Sagittula stellata E-37: one gene and its partner. The protein of the gene in region 1 binds, or shares a complex with, the protein of each later gene. Links are inferred from orthologs where the notes say so. Each region holds a gene or a part of one and is shown on either strand. Other genes may lie near its edges. The genes, in order: trxB and trxA.

Evidence for each region.
Region 2: the proteins of trxB (region 1) and trxA are in contact, whole or in part, in a crystal structure (PDB 1F6M), measured with the Escherichia coli proteins. The link is inferred for Sagittula stellata E-37 from one-to-one orthologs.

What each region holds. Positions count from the first base shown.
Region 1 is NZ_CP155729.1:4,274,940-4,283,024, reverse strand. The notes cover bases 3,369-6,231. They hold trxB (thioredoxin-disulfide reductase), read right to left. Parts: upstream 5,376-6,231; coding sequence 4,362-5,375; downstream 3,369-4,361. Other genes in these bases: ABFK29_RS20375 (Hint domain-containing protein), read right to left, coding at 6,164-6,231; ABFK29_RS20380 (Lrp/AsnC family transcriptional regulator), read left to right, coding at 5,547-6,047; ABFK29_RS20390 (ribonuclease E inhibitor RraB), read right to left, coding at 4,024-4,362; ABFK29_RS20395 (VOC family protein), read right to left, coding at 3,380-3,931. Outside these bases: ABFK29_RS20405 (autotransporter domain-containing protein), read right to left, coding at 1-917; ABFK29_RS20400 (bifunctional sulfate adenylyltransferase/adenylylsulfate kinase), read right to left, coding at 1,156-3,234; more of ABFK29_RS20375, read right to left, coding at 6,232-6,949; ABFK29_RS20370 (hypothetical protein), read right to left, coding at 7,339-7,482; peptidoglycan editing factor PgeF, read right to left, coding at 7,642-8,085.
Region 2 is NZ_CP155729.1:444,039-452,124, forward strand. Bases 2,333-5,196 are described here. They hold trxA (thioredoxin), read right to left. Parts: upstream 3,993-5,196; coding sequence 3,672-3,992; downstream 2,333-3,671. Other genes in these bases: ABFK29_RS02180 (MarR family winged helix-turn-helix transcriptional regulator), read left to right, coding at 2,333-2,639; ABFK29_RS02185 (DUF3592 domain-containing protein), read right to left, coding at 2,643-3,101; ABFK29_RS02190 (hypothetical protein), read right to left, coding at 3,098-3,559; addA (double-strand break repair helicase AddA), read right to left, coding at 4,070-5,196. Outside these bases: ABFK29_RS02160 (metallophosphoesterase family protein), read left to right, coding at 1-605; ABFK29_RS02165 (ATP-dependent protease peptidase subunit), read left to right, coding at 673-996; ATP-dependent protease subunit HslV, read right to left, coding at 1,011-1,562; ABFK29_RS02175 (organic hydroperoxide resistance protein), read right to left, coding at 1,661-2,089; more of ABFK29_RS02180, read left to right, coding at 2,199-2,332; more of addA, read right to left, coding at 5,197-7,441; double-strand break repair protein AddB, read right to left, coding at 7,438-8,086. UniProt on the Escherichia coli protein: Participates in various redox reactions through the reversible oxidation of its active center dithiol to a disulfide and catalyzes dithiol-disulfide exchange reactions.

The DNA of each region.
Region 1 (8,085 bases):
TTCGCCGTCAGGCCCGCGGCGCGGCGCTCGGCCTCGTAGGAGGTGCCGCCGATGTCGTAGTCGGGCCGAGCAAAAAGGGCGTAGCCGGTGATCTCGTAGGTGTCGGAGAGCCGGGTCTTGAAGTAGGGGCCGAACGACAGCGCGTCGGTTTCCACGTCGACGCCGGCGATGTCCAGGTCCGCGCGCCCCGACGAAAGGAACAGGCCCAGCCGGGTGCCTGCGCCCACCTCGAAATCGGCGCCGAGGGTGAATTCGTAGGACCGTCCGTCGACATCGCCGCTGTAGTTGCGCCCCTGAAGCGACGCCCAGGCCTGCATCGGGGACGAGGTGCCGCCGCTGGACAGGAACAGGCCTCGGGTCGACAGGTTCGGGCCGTTGCCGGTGATGGCGTTGTTGATCGCGTTGCCCACCGCGGTCGCCGATCCGCCGGCCGCCACGGTGGAGCCTGCGCCCTGCGCCGCGGCAGGCAGCCCGCCCCCGGTCGGGGAACCGCTGTTCGTCGTGGTCCCGCCGCCCGAGCCGGAGCCGCCTGTGCCCGGACCCGTGGTCGCGGCGGTGCAGGAGTATGTCGCCGTGCCGGACTTGCCCGTGCCAGGCCCGCTCTGGCCAGTGGCGAGGAAGTAGTAATTGTCGGTCGCGGGGGCGGTGTAGGTATAGCCGTTGCAGGTCGCGACGGAGTTGCAGAGCACCTGGCCCTTCACCTCGATCTTGAAGAACTGGAAGTCGCCGGCGACGGTAAAGGTGGCGTCCTCGCCACTCAGCAGGCCACCGGGAAGCCCGTAGGATTGCGACCCGCCGTAGTTGTAATCGACGGAGTAGAATTCGTTGTTGCAGCCGGCCGCAGCCGCACCCGCGTTCATGGCACCGATGGACAGGAAGGCAGCGGCGCAGGCGGTTAGTCGACTCAGAAGTCTCATTTCGATCCCCGGAACACGTGCGAGCCGGCGGTGCCGGTGGTTGCAGGCCTTCCAGAAGAATATCCGTCCCGACGGTAAATGCAACGTAAACGCATATCCGGTTTGCGCCTGGCGCATAGATTCCCGAGAGGCGTGATGCGGCGGCCACAAGTTTTTGTGCCACCTCGGGCGGGAGCGCCAGATGTGGAAAGGCCGGGGACGTGCCCCGGGCTTCCGCGTTCGGTCTGGACGTTGCGGATCAGGAACCCGCGATCAGGCCCATCGATTCCAGCTTCAGGATGACCTGGTGCGCGCAGTTGTCGACTTCGACATTCTCGGTCTCGACGCGCAGTTCGGGGGTCTGCGGCTCTTCGTAGGGGTCGGAGATGCCGGTGAACTCCTTGATCTTGCCTTCGCGCGCCAACTTGTAGAGACCCTTGCGGTCACGCTTTTCGCATTCCTCGATCGAGGTCGCGACGTGCACTTCGCAGAAGGCGCCGTATTCCTCGATCATCTCGCGGACGGCGCGGCGGGTCGCGGTGTAGGGCGCGATGGGCGCGCAGATCGCGATGCCGCCGTTCTTGGTGATCTCGGACGCGACGTAGCCGATCCGCTTGATGTTGATGTCGCGGTGCTCTTTCGAGAAGCCCAGTTCGGACGACAGGTGCTTGCGCACGACGTCACCGTCGAGCAGCGTCACCGGACGGCCGCCCATCTCCATCAGCTTGACCATGAGCGCGTTGGCGATGGTCGATTTGCCGGAGCCGGAGAAGCCGGTGAAGAACACGGTGAAGCCCTGCTTGGAGCGCGGCGGCTTCGTGCGGCGCAGTTCCTTCACAACCTCGGGGAAGGAGAACCATTCCGGGATCTCCAGGCCCTCGGCCAGACGGCGGCGCAGTTCGGTGCCCGAGATGTTGAGGATGGTGACGTTGTCCTTGTCCTCGATCTCGTCGGCGGGCTCGTACTGGGCGCGTTCCTGCACGTAGACCATGTGCTTGAAGTCGACCATTTCGCAGCCGATTTCCGCCTGATGCGTGCGGAACAGCTCTTGTGCGTCGTAGGGGCCGTAGAAGTCCTCACCTGCAGAGTTCTTGCCCGGGCCGGCGTGGTCGCGGCCGACGATCATGTGCGTGCAGCCGTGGTTCTTGCGGATCAGGCCGTGCCAGACGGCTTCGCGCGGACCGGCCATGCGCATGGCGAGGTTCAGCAGCGACATGGTGGTGGTGGAGGCCGGGTACTTGTCCAGAACCGCCTCGTAGCAACGCACGCGGGTGAAGTGGTCCACGTCGCCCGGCTTGGTCAGGCCGACGACCGGGTGGATCAGCAGGTTGGCCTGCGCTTCCTTGGCGGCGCGGAAGGTCAGTTCCTGGTGGGCGCGGTGCAGCGGGTTGCGGGTCTGGAACGCGACGATCTTGCGCCAGCCGAGCTTGCGGAAGTAGGAGCGCAGCTCGTTCGGCGTGTCGCGACGGGCGCGGAAGTCGTAGTGCACCGGCTGCTGGATGCCGGTCACCGGACCGCCGAGGTAGACCTTGCCGGCGGTGTTGTGCAGGTAGTTGACCGCCGGGTGGGCGAGGTCGTCTGCGCCAAAGACGTTCTCGGCCTCTTTCGCCTTGTTCGGGATGTACTTGTCGGTGACCGTCATGGTGGCGAGGATCACGCCCTCCTGGTCACGCAGCGCGATGTCCTGGCCTTCCTCGACCTTGGCGGCAAAGTCTTCTGACACGTCCAGTGTGATCGGCATCGGCCAGAGCTGGCCGTCGGCCATGCGCATGTTCTCGACGACGCCGTTGTAGTCGTCCTCGCCCAGGAAGCCTTTGAGCGGGTAGAAACCGCCGTTCATCAGCAGTTCGAGGTCGCAGACCTGGCGGGGCGTCAGATCGTGCGAGGTCAGTTCGGCCGCTTCGGTCTTCAGCTTCAGGGAACTCTCGTAGGAGACGTAGAGCTCCGGGATGGGGGCAAGGTTGGATTGCATCAGATTGCTCCTGTATTTGATGGGGACGAAGTCGCTGGCAGAGCCGGTGAGCTCGGCGTACAGCGCCGCGTATTCGGTGAATTTCCGTGCGAGGAAGGCGTCGATCAGCCGGTTCTTGACCGACGTGCCCTCGGGTGTCAGCGCATAGGCGAAGCGCTGGCGCCGATCCGGCCCGGGCCGGTTGCTGACCACGATCAGGCCCGCGTTCTGGGCCGCCCTGAGCTGGCTGTTCAGCGTGCCGAGAGATACGCCGAGCGCTTCTGCCGTGACCCGTTGCGAGGCCTCCGGTGCCTGTTCGAGCTGCCGCAGCAGACGGAAGAGCTGATCGTCTTCCCTAAGCGTCGAAGAGGCAGAAAGCGAGGGCATGAAAGCGGCGACTCAAAGTGTGTTCAGTGCTGAACGCATCGCACCATTTCGCACCTGCAGCAAACCCCAAATGCCGCCGTGGGAGGTTTTTCGCCTATGCTCGGGGAGTGGCGTGGCCGATAAGCCACGTTATTGGGCTTTCGCCTCAGTTGTCTCCGCGTCCGGGGAGGGCGCGCATGGCCTGAGACATGCCATCGCCCGGCCATTCCGGATGGGCGCGGGCGGCGTCCTTCCAGGCGGCCTTGAACCTGCGCACCATCCCGAGGCCGACGACCACGGGGATATGCGCCAGTTCCCAGTGGAACCCGTTGATCGGATCGTCGAAGAAAACGCCGTAGTAGCCGGGCGCATAGATTGCGTATTCGGCGGGCGTCTCGGTCACCGGTATGGCGTTGGGGACAAGGAAATCGCGGTGAAAATCGTCGATCTCGCGCCGGTTCCTGGCCCAGAGCGCTATGTGGTGCAGGCCCGTGGCGCGGGCGGCGTGGTCCAGCTTGCCGCCCGATTGCGCGGGCTGGATGCCGATGTAGGAATGCGGCGCCGGAAACCGCGCCATGTAATAGGTGGAGCGGTAGCCGACATCCATCGTCCAGAAGCTCTTGTAGCCCAACCAGCCGAACAGCTTGTCGTAGAAATCCACGGAGGTCTCGTAGTCGAGGACGGAAAGCTCGATGTGATTGACGCCGCGCCAGCGCATGCCCTGTATCCTTCTTTCTCCGGTCCCGCCTTGCGGGGCGTGGTTAACCGGGGCGGATGACGGTCAAGCGACAGTGCGGCACACGCGTGCCTTCAGTCTTCGCCGTCCCCCATGAGGCCCCAGCCATCGGGGGTGAAGCCGTGGTCCAGTGCGATGCGCGTGGCCACTTCCTCGCCCAGCCAGATGCCGTCGGCCGAGATCATCTGGTCGGGCAGGGTGGCGACGAGGTAGCGGCCTTCCTCGTCGTCCTCAACCCAGTCGCACTCGAAACCTTCGTTCGATAGCGCCTCGGCCAATGGGCGCCAGTCCGCATTGGCCTCGGGGACCAGGAAGTAGTCCACGTCGGTGAATTCCGGCAGGCCCGGGCCGTCGCGCAGTTCGGCATAGGTGGCCCGGGTCTCGGCCCGCTGGGCGGCGAAGTCGTGGCTCATCAGTGTCCCGCTTCGACCGGCACGCCATAACCCATCGGTTCGACCGTGTCCTTGCCCTCGTCGAGGTCCTGCTCGGACAGCCAACGCTCGGCCTCCAGCGCGGCCATGCAGCCCATTCCGGCCGACGTCACCGCCTGACGGTACTTGTGGTCGGTCAGGTCGCCCGCAGCGAAAACGCCGGGGATCGAGGTCTCGGTGCTGTCGGGTTTGGTCTTCACGTAGCCGCCCATGTGCGTTTCCAGCACGTCCTTCACCAGCTCGGATGCCGGCGCGTGGCCAATGGCGACGAAAACGCCGGCGCAGGGAATTTCGGAGATTTCGCCGGTGTTCACGTTCTTCACCTTCACGCCGGTGACGCCCTTGGGCATGTCGGTGCCCATGACCTCTTCGAGCTGATGGAACCAGAGCGGGTGGATCTTCGGGTTCTTCAGCAGGCGGTCCTGCAGGATCTTTTCGGCGCGCAGTTCGTCGCGGCGGTGGATCAACGTGACCTTGGAGGCGAAGTTGGTCAGGAACAGGGCCTCTTCGACCGCGGTGTTGCCGCCGCCGATCACCACGATTTCCTGCCCGCGGTAGAAAAAGCCGTCACAGGTCGCGCAGGCCGAGACGCCGAAGCCCTTGAACGCCTCTTCGGAGGGCATCCCCAGCCACTTCGCCCGAGCGCCGGTGGCCAGGATGATGCTGTCGGCGGTGTAGGTCTTGCCGCTGTCGCCGTGTGCCACGAAGGGACGGACGTCGAAGTCGATTTTCGTGATGATGTCGCCGATGATCTCGGTGCCCATGGCGCGTGCGTGCGCTTCCATGTTGACCATCAGGTCTGGGCCCTGGATCTCGGTGTTGCCGGGCCAGTTCTCGACCTCGGTGGTGGTGGTCAACTGACCGCCGGGTTCCAGCCCCTGCACGAGGATCGGCTCAAGCATGGCGCGGGAGGCATAGACACCGGCGGTGTATCCGGCCGGGCCGGAGCCGATGATCAGGACCTTGGTGTGGCGGGTTTGGGACGTCTCTGCCATGGGGCCGCTCCATACGTTCAGGATGGGCCTTGCATATAGTGACCGGGGCGACAGGTGCAATGCGTCAGGATTGAGCGAACATGGGTTAAGAATATTGCGCTTTTGCGAAATATTATTGCGCGCAGCACGGGGGCTGGTATAACAAACGCGAAAACTGGCAGGGGAAGATGCATGCCGACGCATCGGCTTGATCCTATTGATCGCAAGATTCTGTCCGAACTGCAAACGGATGGGCGCATGACGAACGTAGAGCTGGCGCGGCGCGTGGGTATTTCCGCGCCGCCCTGCCTGCGCAGGGTGCGTGTTCTGGAAGAGCAGGGCTACATACAGGGCTACCACGCGGACGTGGACGCCCGGGCACTGGGGTTCGAGGTGCAGGTGTTCGTTATGGTCGGGTTGCAAAGCCAGGCGGAGTCCGACCTTTCGGCTTTCGAGGCGCGGTGCCGCGACTGGCCGCTGGTGCGGGAGTGCCACATGCTGAACGGCGAGGTGGACTTCATCCTGAAGTGCGTGGCGCCGGACCTGTCGACCTTTCAGAGTTTCCTGACCGGCGACCTGCTGACGGCGCCGAACGTGGCCAGCGTGAAGACTTCGCTGGTGATCCGGGGCGCTAAGGACGAGCCGGGTGTACCGTTCGACGTGCTGGAAGAGCGGCTGAGCCGCACTGCCTGACACAGGTCGTACAGGGTGGCGCAAAGCCCCACCCTGCAGGATGTCTCGACGGTTCGTAGGGCGGGGCTATGCGCCGCCTGCCCTTCGGGGCGGACCGGGCGCAACGCTCGGCTCGGTCAGGTGTTGATCAGCCCCTCGATGACCTCTCGGGCGGTGCGCGTCGCGCAGGTTTCCCCGAAGTCTCCGAGCGTCTCGAAGTTCGGGAACATTGACATGAACAGCGCACGGGTCTTTTCGCCAAGCTGCTGGCTGGCGGAATTGCCGGGGTGGAATGTCTCGACCTCCACACCGCCGACCTTGAGCGTCGTGTGGCGCCGGACCATTAGGTGATAAAGCTGCACCGTGCCCGCGGGGCTGATCTGCAGGAAGCGGTCGCCGTCCGTGTATTCCTCGACACGGGCGAGCACGGCGGCCTGCCCTAGAAGGGTCTTCAGCCGAGCGTGGCGCACGACCATGCGCGCCGCCGGCCCGAACAGCAGGTCCATCGGTGGGTTGCCGAACCCCATGGCGTCGGCGGTCACGCGTGTCAGGTGCGTGAGCGAGGTGTCCTCCGTGCGGCGCCCCGGCACGTAGGTGGTGGAGCCGATCCAGGTGATGGGTTCGGCGCCAAGCGCGGTCTGGATGTAGTCGCCGGGCACGAGGTCCTCGATCGCGACGGGTCCGCGCACGGTGTCGATCAGCGTGCCGCGTGCAAAGGCCGAGGCGCATTCCTCGAAGAAAGGGGTCGCAGGGGCGACGTGCTGGGTGAAATCGACCGTCAGATCGGGCCGCAACACGGCGACCTCGAACTTGCGCATAAGAGCGCCTGTGCGGCGGGGCCGCGCATCCGCGTCGTGGCCCGGATAGATTGTGGCTGTGCCGGCGTAGGTTGCGGGAGAAAACCCGCGGTGGAGACTGGACATGTGATCACCCCTTAAAAGGTCGGTCACAACCGTGTTGGCCCCCACCAACAACGACAGAAGGACGTCAGGTTTCGCGTCTTCGCTGGAGCAGATAAACCCGATTTCATCCAGCCGGTCAAAGATAGTGGGCTCTTCCCGCCCAAAGCGTTTCCAATCCTTCGGTGAGGTGAGGATTGTTGGCGCGGGGCGAACGGTTTTGCCACAAATGGCCCGATGTGGCTCCGAATGGCGCGGCTCCGAATCGTGTGGGGGTTGCCTGCCCGGAGTCATGGAACGGGTCCGCGCCGTGTCACGGCCCCCCGGAACGCGGAAAGGGCGGGGAAATCCCCGCCCTGTTCCGAACTGACCTACATCCGTGCGCGCCCCGGGCGCGTGCCCCTCCGCGTGGCTCAGGCGCGCTTCAGGGTCGGTTCCGCGGACTTGCGGTTTGCGATCATCGCGGCACGTGGGGCGCCGCGTTCCCACGGCATGCGCGTGCCCTCGTTTGCCTTGGCGGTTTCGATGATCGACTTGATGAAGCGACGTTGTTTCATGATCCCGGCTCTTCTCGCTGACTGCTCTGTCGGGCGGCTTGTCCGCCTGTTCTCTGACATAGACTGTCGCGGTCAAATGGGGCGGACTTGTGACCGAGTTGGGATAATATCGCGAAACCGGCTGGCATTGTTTCCGAACGGGAAGCCGGACAGCCTTGTTCAGAGCCGGATGGCCGAGATCAATCGGCCGTAGTCGGCTTCGCCCGCGTGTGTCGCGCGGCGGTAGGAATAGAACCGGTCCGGGTCGGCATAGGTACAATGGCGCGTCCACTCCGCCTCCACCCCGGCGCTGCGCAGGCGGTGAAGCCCGTAGGCCGGCAGGTCGAACATCATGCGGTCGCCGGTGCCGTTGGCGAAGAAACGGGTGTTGCCGGGGTCTTCCGCCATGAAGTCGTCCAGGAACTCCGGCCCGACTTCGTAGGCGCCCTGGCTGATGGACGGCCCGATCACGGCCCGGATGCTGTCGCGTTCCGCGCCGAGCGCTTCCATCGCCTCGATCGTGGACTCCAGCACGCCCCCCAGCGCCCCGCGCCAGCCCGCGTGAGCAGCGGCGACCACGCCGTTGTCTGCGTCTGCAAAGAGCACCGGCTGGCAGTCTGCGGT
Region 2 (8,086 bases), 3.8 Mb from region 1 along the record:
GGATCCGGTTGCTGACCCCGTGGAAACGCTATCGGTCCGCCGTGTCCGGCGATCTGGAACCGGTCTATCAGGACGACGCGATGACACTGGTTGGGGTGAACACCGTGAACCGGTTTTCCTGGCAGCGGGGCCGGCTGTCGGAAAAGCGGATCAAGCGTGCCTGTCAACAGTTTTCCGACGCGCCCGACCGGGCCCGTATCGTCATGCTGCACCATCCGCTTCAACACGGGCCGGAGGTCGACAAGCGGTTGATGCGGGGCGCAGGGCGCGCGCTGAAGGCTTTTGCAGAAAGCGGCGCACAGGTGGTCTTGTCCGGGCACCTGCACAACACGGTCATCGCGCCCTTCCGCGCCTGGCCGCAGCTTCTATTCGTCCAGGCGGGCACCAGCCTTTCCAGCCGGATGCGCGGCGAAGTGAACACTTTCAACCTGTTGGAGGTCGACGCCCGCAGCGTCACGGTCGAAAGCTGGGGTGCCGAGGACCTGACCTTCGCGCCTGTGTCCCGTGCCCACTTCGTCCGGACGGACGGTCAGTGGGAGCGCCGCGACGACGCTTCAGCCATTGCGCCTGCGGCCCCCATCCGCAGCGCAGGCGCAGCCCGGTAACGCCTTTTCCTTGGTCCGCTTGCCGGTCCGACTTAGGCTGGCCCGGGGATGTACGGGGAATCATAAAATGAAAACTGTCTGGATGGCCTTGGGGCTGGTTGCGCTTTGCGGATCTGCTGCCGCGCAGAGTGCCTGCGACTGGGGCAACATGCGGTCCGAGGGCTCTGACGAGAACCGCGAACTGGTGGTGACGAACGCGGTGGGGGACCGCAGCGCGCGTCTCTACTGGATCGACTTCGACGGCAAACCGGTCTTCTACGCCGAGATCCCGCCGAACGGTCGCCATGTGCAGCAGACCCTTCGGCGGCATGTCTGGATTGCCGAGAACAGCTATGGCTATTGCGATGTGATCTTCACTGTCGAGAACAACGTCGAGATCGTCATCCGCTGACAGAACGCGATGCGTCAGCCCAGTGTTTCGACAGTGAGGTTCCCGTTGGTGTAGACGCAGATGTCTGCGGCGATGGCCATGGCCTCACGCGCGACGGTTTCGGCGTCCTTGTCGGTGTCCATCATCGCCCGTGCCGCGGCCAGGGCATAGTTGCCGCCCGACCCGATGGCGGCCACGTCGTGTTCGGGTTCCAGAACGTCGCCGGCACCTGTAATGACGAACAGGTCCGTGCCGTCGGTGACGATCAGCATGGCCTCCAGCTTTGACAGGTACTTGTCGGTCCGCCAGTCCTTCGCCAGATCGACGGATGCGCGTTGAAGCTGACCCGGCGTTTCCTCCAGTTTCTTTTCCAGCCGTTCGAGCAGGGTGAAGGCATCGGCGGTGGATCCGGCGAAACCGGCCACCACGTCCTTGCCGCCGGGGGAAAGGCGACGCACCTTGCGCGCGGTGCCCTTGATGACCGTCTGGCCAAGCGAAACCTGCCCGTCACCTGCGACGACGACCTTGCCGTCCTTGCGGACGCCGATGATTGTGGTGCCGTGCCAGCCGGGGAATTCGTTGCTCATGAAGGCCTCCTTTGATTGGCCTCCATATGGTCTTCATCGAAAGCCCCGGCAAGGGGTGCGGGGCGCTCGTCACGGCGCCCCAGCAAGCGCGAGACCGTTCAGGCGACTTCGGTCTCGACTTCGATGTTGCCCTTCGTCGCGTTGGAATACGGGCAGATGAAGTGACCGCGCTCGGCGATTTTCTCGGCCACGTCCTTCTCCACGCCCGGCATGGACACGACCAGCTTCACCTTCAGGCCAAAGCCGCCGTCAGAGCGGGGGCCAATGCCCACATGCGCGTTCACGGTGGCATCGTCCGGCACGGTGCCCAGCTTCTCGCTTTGTGCCGCGAACCGCATCGCGCCGAGGTAGCAGGCCGCGTAGCCGAGGGCGAAAAGCTCTTCGGGGTTGTGACCCGCGCCTGAGCCACCGAGCTCTTTCGGGCTGGTCATGGTGACGGTCAGCATCCCGGACTTGAGGGCGGCGATACCGTTGCGGCCGCCACCTGTGGCGTGGCCTTCGGTCCAGTACTTCGTATCGACGGTCATTCTTGATTCCTTTCAATCGCGCGCGATTATATCGTGCACGATATATATGATCGAGATGAGTCTCTGTCAATCGCTTGCCAATGTATCGCGCGCGACTTAATTTCAGGGTATGACACTCGCCCCTCAGGACATGTTCTGTTTCGCGCTCTATTCCGCGACACACGCCATGCAGCAGGCCTATCGCCCGCTTCTGGAGGAGATCGGTCTGACCTATCCCCAATACCTTGTGATGAGTGCGCTCTGGACCGCCGACAAGCCGCTGAGCGTCAGCGGCATCGGGCGTCAGGTCCAGCTTGAATCGAGCACCCTGACGCCTTTGCTGAAACGTCTCGAAACGGCTGGACACATCGTGCGTCGCCGCAATCCGGAGGACGAACGCCAGTTGCAGGTCGACCTGACCGACGAGGGACGTGCGCTTCAGGCACGTGCCGCACATATCCCGGCCTGCATTCTCGAAAAGACGGGGCTGGACATAGAGACGCTTCGGAGGCTCCAGGGCGAGATACGGGACCTGACACACCACCTCCGCACCGGGACCGAGGACGCCTGACCCTCAGCCCCGGCTCCCGCGCCTTTTCCAAACTCCGTAGGCGAAGGGGACAGTGGCGCAGGCCACCAAGAACAACGCGATCAGGACGAACTTTATCAGGAGCGACATCTCGAACCCTTCGTCTATACGAACCGTTTGCGGGTCGTCGGAGAGGAAGGTGACGGGAACGACCTGTCCCGGCTGAACGGTCCGGTAGAACCCGTAGGACACCTCGGCGTCCGCCTCGACTTCGGTTCCGTCATGGTCGAAGCGAACCACGGCGTAATAATGGGTCACGTCTGGCTTTGGATGGCTTTGCGAGAAACTGCGGGTGTAGCGCCCGGCAAGGGTGGCTTCGGTCCTGATCCCGTCCGCTTCGAAAGCCACCCCGCGGTCGACGGAGGTCCAGAGGATCGCGCCCAGAACAAGGGCGAGGACCGGCACCGCGAACAGCAATTCCCACGGCCGCTTCACCTGGCTCATGTCTCCGCGGCGCCTCGGTGTTCTGCCCGTGCCGTGCGGATGGCATGGACGCTCAGCGTAATTGCGGACAACAGGAGTAGCGGCCCGAGGATCAGCGCCCATGTTGCCGACGCCCGAAGGCGGCCGGGGTCGAGTAGGTATTCAGGCCCGTCGCTGCTGTCGAGAACACGCAGCGGCACACTCTGACCTTCGCTCAACGTGTTGAAGAAACGGCCCGAGACATCTTCGAGGTGCGGGCCGGTCGGGGTCGAGACGAAAACGCGGAAAGTGGTGCTGGTGGAGCCGCTCTGCTGCCGCTGCGACTTGTCCAGCCGCGTGACGGTGGCGTCGATGACTCGGGCGTCGGCGAACCGTGCGGCATCGCCCGACTGCCCGGTCCCCGCAAACAGCGCGGCGATCCCCGCCAACGCAAGGAATATGGCGAGCCCAACGCCGCGCTTGAAGGCGAGCCAGATCATCCGATCCCTCCGGTTTTCCCCGATGTTGACCGAAAACGACCGTTGCGCCAACGCTTTGACGTAAAAAAGGCCCCGCAAGGGGGCCTTTCACACCAGTCCGAAGCAGTGAAGATCAGATGGAATCTTCGATCCAGGACTTCAGCGCGGCCTTCGGGGCTGCGCCGGCACGGTTAGAAATCGGCGCGCCGTCCTTGAAGATGAACAGCGCCGGAATGCCGCGCACGCCCATGGCGGCGGCGGTGTTCGGGTTCTGGTCCACATCGACCTTGACGACCTTTACCTTGCCGTCGAACTCCTCGGACAGCTCTTCCAGGGCCGGGCCGATCTGCTTGCACGGACCGCACCATTCGGCCCAGAAGTCGACAACAACGGGAATGTCGGAATTCTTCACTTCGGCGTCGAAGGTCGTGTCGGATACGGCGACGGTGGCCATGGGAATCTCCTGTGGGTTGGGAGGCGGGCAGGGCAGCCCGGTCAGGTGGAGGAAAGTAGGCAGCGACTCAGGCAGCGTCAAGATGCTGTCGCGCGGGCGAGGGCTTGTGTCACAAGTTCGTGGGGGATCGGCATATAGTGGTTGGTGGCGGTCCACAACAGCCCGGTCTCGATCTCGCGATCCGGATAAAGTTGAGCGAGCGCGGCGTGATAGACCGCGACCTGCCGCAGAAGTCCGTCCGGCGTTTCCTCTGGCGTGGCAGGGGTCGTGCGGTTGGTCTTGTAGTCGATGGCGACAACCCGGCTATGCCCGACAAGCAGGCGATCGATGATGCCGTGGATGCGACCCAACGGTCCGAGGTCGGCGGTGATCGGCACCTCCGCCAGCGAGTCGGGCCCGAAAAAATCGGCGAAGTCCGCATTCTCAAGCACGCGCAGCGCCTCGTCCAAAATCTGGGGAAGTTGTTCGTGGATCAGGACCGTCTCCGTGTCGGAGGCGTATTGCTGCAGAAGGCTGTCGCCCGCATGGCGCCGGTCTTTTTCTGGCAGGGGGGCCAGCACTTCGAGGAAGCCATGCAACGCGGTGCCTCGGGCGGTCGCCACCTCTTCGGTGTCGCCCTCCGCCCCGCCCAACGCCTTGGCACCGCCGAGATCGGACGGAGAGCGCGTCTTCGGCAGCTCCTCGGGCGGAGATATGGGACGGAGCAGGTGCGCCGGCATCTCGACCGTCTGCCGCGTCAGGGGGTGCGGGTCCCTCATCTCCAGACCTGACCAGTCGGTGCCGAGAGTCAGGCCCTCACCGGACCCGAGGTCGCCGAACTCGAAGGCAGATGGCATCGCTCCGGAACCGATCATTCCGAGCCTGACCTTGTCGTACCATGCCTCCGGCTTGTCCGTGCCATCGCCTGCGGCGGCCACGATCAGCCATTTCTCGGCGCGGGTGAGGGCAACGTAAAGCAGGCGGTCGCGTTCCTGCGCCTCCTTCACCTTCGCGGCCTCGACGGCGGCCTGCTGACGCGGCGGCTGCGCGTCCGAGGTCTGTTTCCAGATCACGCCGTCCGGGTCCGACAAAAGCTCGGCCTTGATCGATGCATCGGGCGCCGCGCAGTCGGGCAGGATAACGATGGGCGCCTCAAGCCCCTTCGCGCCGTGCACCGTCATCACCCGCAGCGTCTCGCCCGCACTGTCGGGCGCCCGCTTGATCTGAAGATCGTCCGACTGCGCCCATTGCAGGAAGCCGGTCAGGGTCGGAACGGCCGTCTGTTCGTAGGCCAGCGCCTGCTGGAGAAGCGCGTTGATCCCATCTTCCGCCTCCTGCCCCAGGCGACCGATCAGCAGGCGGCGGCCCTTGTGGCGGGTCAGGATGCGTTCGATCAGGTCATAGGGGCGCAGGAAATCGGTCTGGCCGCGCAAGTCGTTTAGGACGGCAAGAACCGCCGGATGCGCCTCGCTGTCCCGAAGCGTCGGCCAGAGGTACTTCGTCGTGCGCCTGTGGGCGAGCGTGAAGAGGTCTTGCTCCGACAGACCGAACAGGGGCGAGCGGAGTGCGGTGGCCAGCGAAAGCGAGTCCTCCGGCGTTTCGAGGAAGGACAGAAGTGCGATGATGTCCCGCACCGCCAGTTCGGCCATGACCTTCAGCCGGTCGGCGCCTGCGATCGGCAGGTCCTCCTGCTTGCAAGCGCGAATGATCTCCTTGAACAGTTGGGAGCGCCGCCGCACCAGTATGAGGAAATCGCCCGCATGTACGGGCCGCGCATGGTAGGTGCCGGAGTGACCGTTTTCTTCGGGCAGGGGCGTCCCGGCGTCTATGGTCCGGCGAATGAAACGGGCGATACGCTGGGCGAGGATCACCGTGTGGTGCCGCGCGCCCTTGCGGTCCAACGGCTGGTGCCACGGTCCGTCCTCATCGTCCCGGGTCTTGTCTACGACGGGCCAGAGGTCGACCCGCCCCGGCATCCCCGACTTGAAGGCGCGGTGCTTCTGGTCCGCACTGAAGCCCGAGGCATCGGCACCTTCGAAGGTCTTGTCCACCACACGGAGGATCGGGTCGGCGGAGCGGAAACTGTACTCCAGGACCATGGCGTTCAGCGGCGCATCGGTGTTCATCAGCCGTTCGCGGAAGTGCTCGCGCATCCGGTCGAACTCTGACGGGTCGGCGCCCTGGAACGAATAGATCGACTGCTTCTTGTCGCCGACGACAAAGATCGTACGACGCGTTTCCCGCGCGCCCTCGCCCGACGTGAATTCGCGCGCCAGCCGTTCGATCACGTCCCACTGGACGGGGGAAGTGTCCTGCGCTTCGTCCACAAGGATGTGGTCGATGCCGCCGTCCAGCCGATAAAGCACCCAGTCCGCAACCCGTTCGTCGGACAGCAGGTCGCGCGCGCGCGTGATGAGGTCGTCGAAATCGAGCCAGCCGCGCCGCATCTTCGCCTCTTCATAAGCGGGCACGAAGCGTGCGGCGAAGGCGGTCAGCGCGATGTCGCGGTCGGCGGCGATCAGCGCTTTCTCCGTTTCCAGCGCCCCTTCGACGCGGGCCGCAAGCTGGTCGTAGGCCTCGCACAGTTCGGGGGCGTTCTTGCGGGTAGCCTTTGTCGGGAAGTTCTTTCGGATCGTGCCGGCCTGCGTCAGACAGATCTGTTTCAGCGTGCCAAGCGTGCGGGTGTCGCGGCCCCTGATCGATTGCAGCAAGGGCACCAGACCCTGTTCGGTCTTGCCGCCCGCCTTGAAATGCGGAACCAGCGCGGCGGCGAGATCCGTCTCGTTGCCAAGAAAGACCGAGGCCAGAAGGCTGTCTTCGCCGTCGTCCGGTTTCAGACCATAGGCGGCACGGATGGCGTCCGGCGCAGGTGGATCGACGAAGACGTCCCGCCGCGCGCTGAGGGCAGCCAACAGCTTGCCGGGATCGTCGCCAGAGACCCAGGGCGCGATACCTTCCAGCAATCCCCGATCCGGCCCGGAAGCGATCTGGTCGAGGATCTCGGCACGCAGCAATTCGGCGGCGCGGTCCTCCATTTCCTGAAACTGGGGGGAGACGCGCGCCTCCAGCGGGAAGCGGCGGAGCAGCGAGGCGCAGAAGCTATGGATCGTCTGGATGCGCAGCCCGCCCGGCGTCTCGATGGCGCGCGCAAAAAGGGTCCGCGCCTCCTGCAGGAATGCGTGGGAGGGCGCTGTCTCGACGCCCAACGCAGCCAACTCATCGCGCAGATCGGGTTCGGGCAGCATGGCCCAGGCCCCCAGCCGCTTGAACAGGCGGTTCTGCATCTCGGTCGCGGCGGCCTTCGTGTAGGTCAGGCAAAGGATGTGCGAGGGGTCCACACCTTCCAGCAGCAGCCGCGCCACACGGTCGGTCAGCACGCGCGTCTTGCCGGACCCGGCGTTTGCGGCCAGCCAGGTCGAGGCATCGGGTGCCGCGGCATCCACTTGCCGTTGGGTCGCCTCGTCCCTCATGTCAGCCTCAGCAGATAGGCGTCATCGGTCACATCCCATTCGCCGAACCGCGAAAGGTGGTCGTAATCCGCGATGTCGGTGTCCTTCATCAGCGCGCGTCTCGCGGTGTAGCCCTTGTCTTCATCCAGGTAGGCGGCGATCAAAGCGCAGAACTCCTCCCAGGTCTTTTGTGGCGGGCTGTCGGCCAGCGGCGCCGCGACCTCCTTCGGATCGCCGGGCTTTAGCTGGATGTAGGTGGCAGCGGCGACATAGCGTGGTGCGATGTTCGGGAAGGCGCTCTGCTGCAGCATCGCCGCCTCCAACAGCAATTGCTTGTCGAAGTAGAGTTGCTCCTTGGCCGAGGGCGCGCTGCCGGTCTTGTAGTCGTACACATGCGCGCCCGCGTCCGGCGCGATGTCGATCCGGTCCGCGCGTGCCTTGAGCGTGAACCCCAGCGCGGGAATGGACGCCGCGCCCTCCGTTTCGAAGTTGTCGAGATGCGGGGCGGCCCTTTGCCTGCGGTCTGCCTCGCTCTCGCAGAACCAGGGTGCGAACCGGGCGACCCGCGCCAGCCAGAGTGCGCGAACGGTGGGGAAGGGCACGTCATCCAGAAGGACCCGCGCGATCTGCATCAGCCGGTCGGGCGTCAACCGGTCTGGATCGGCC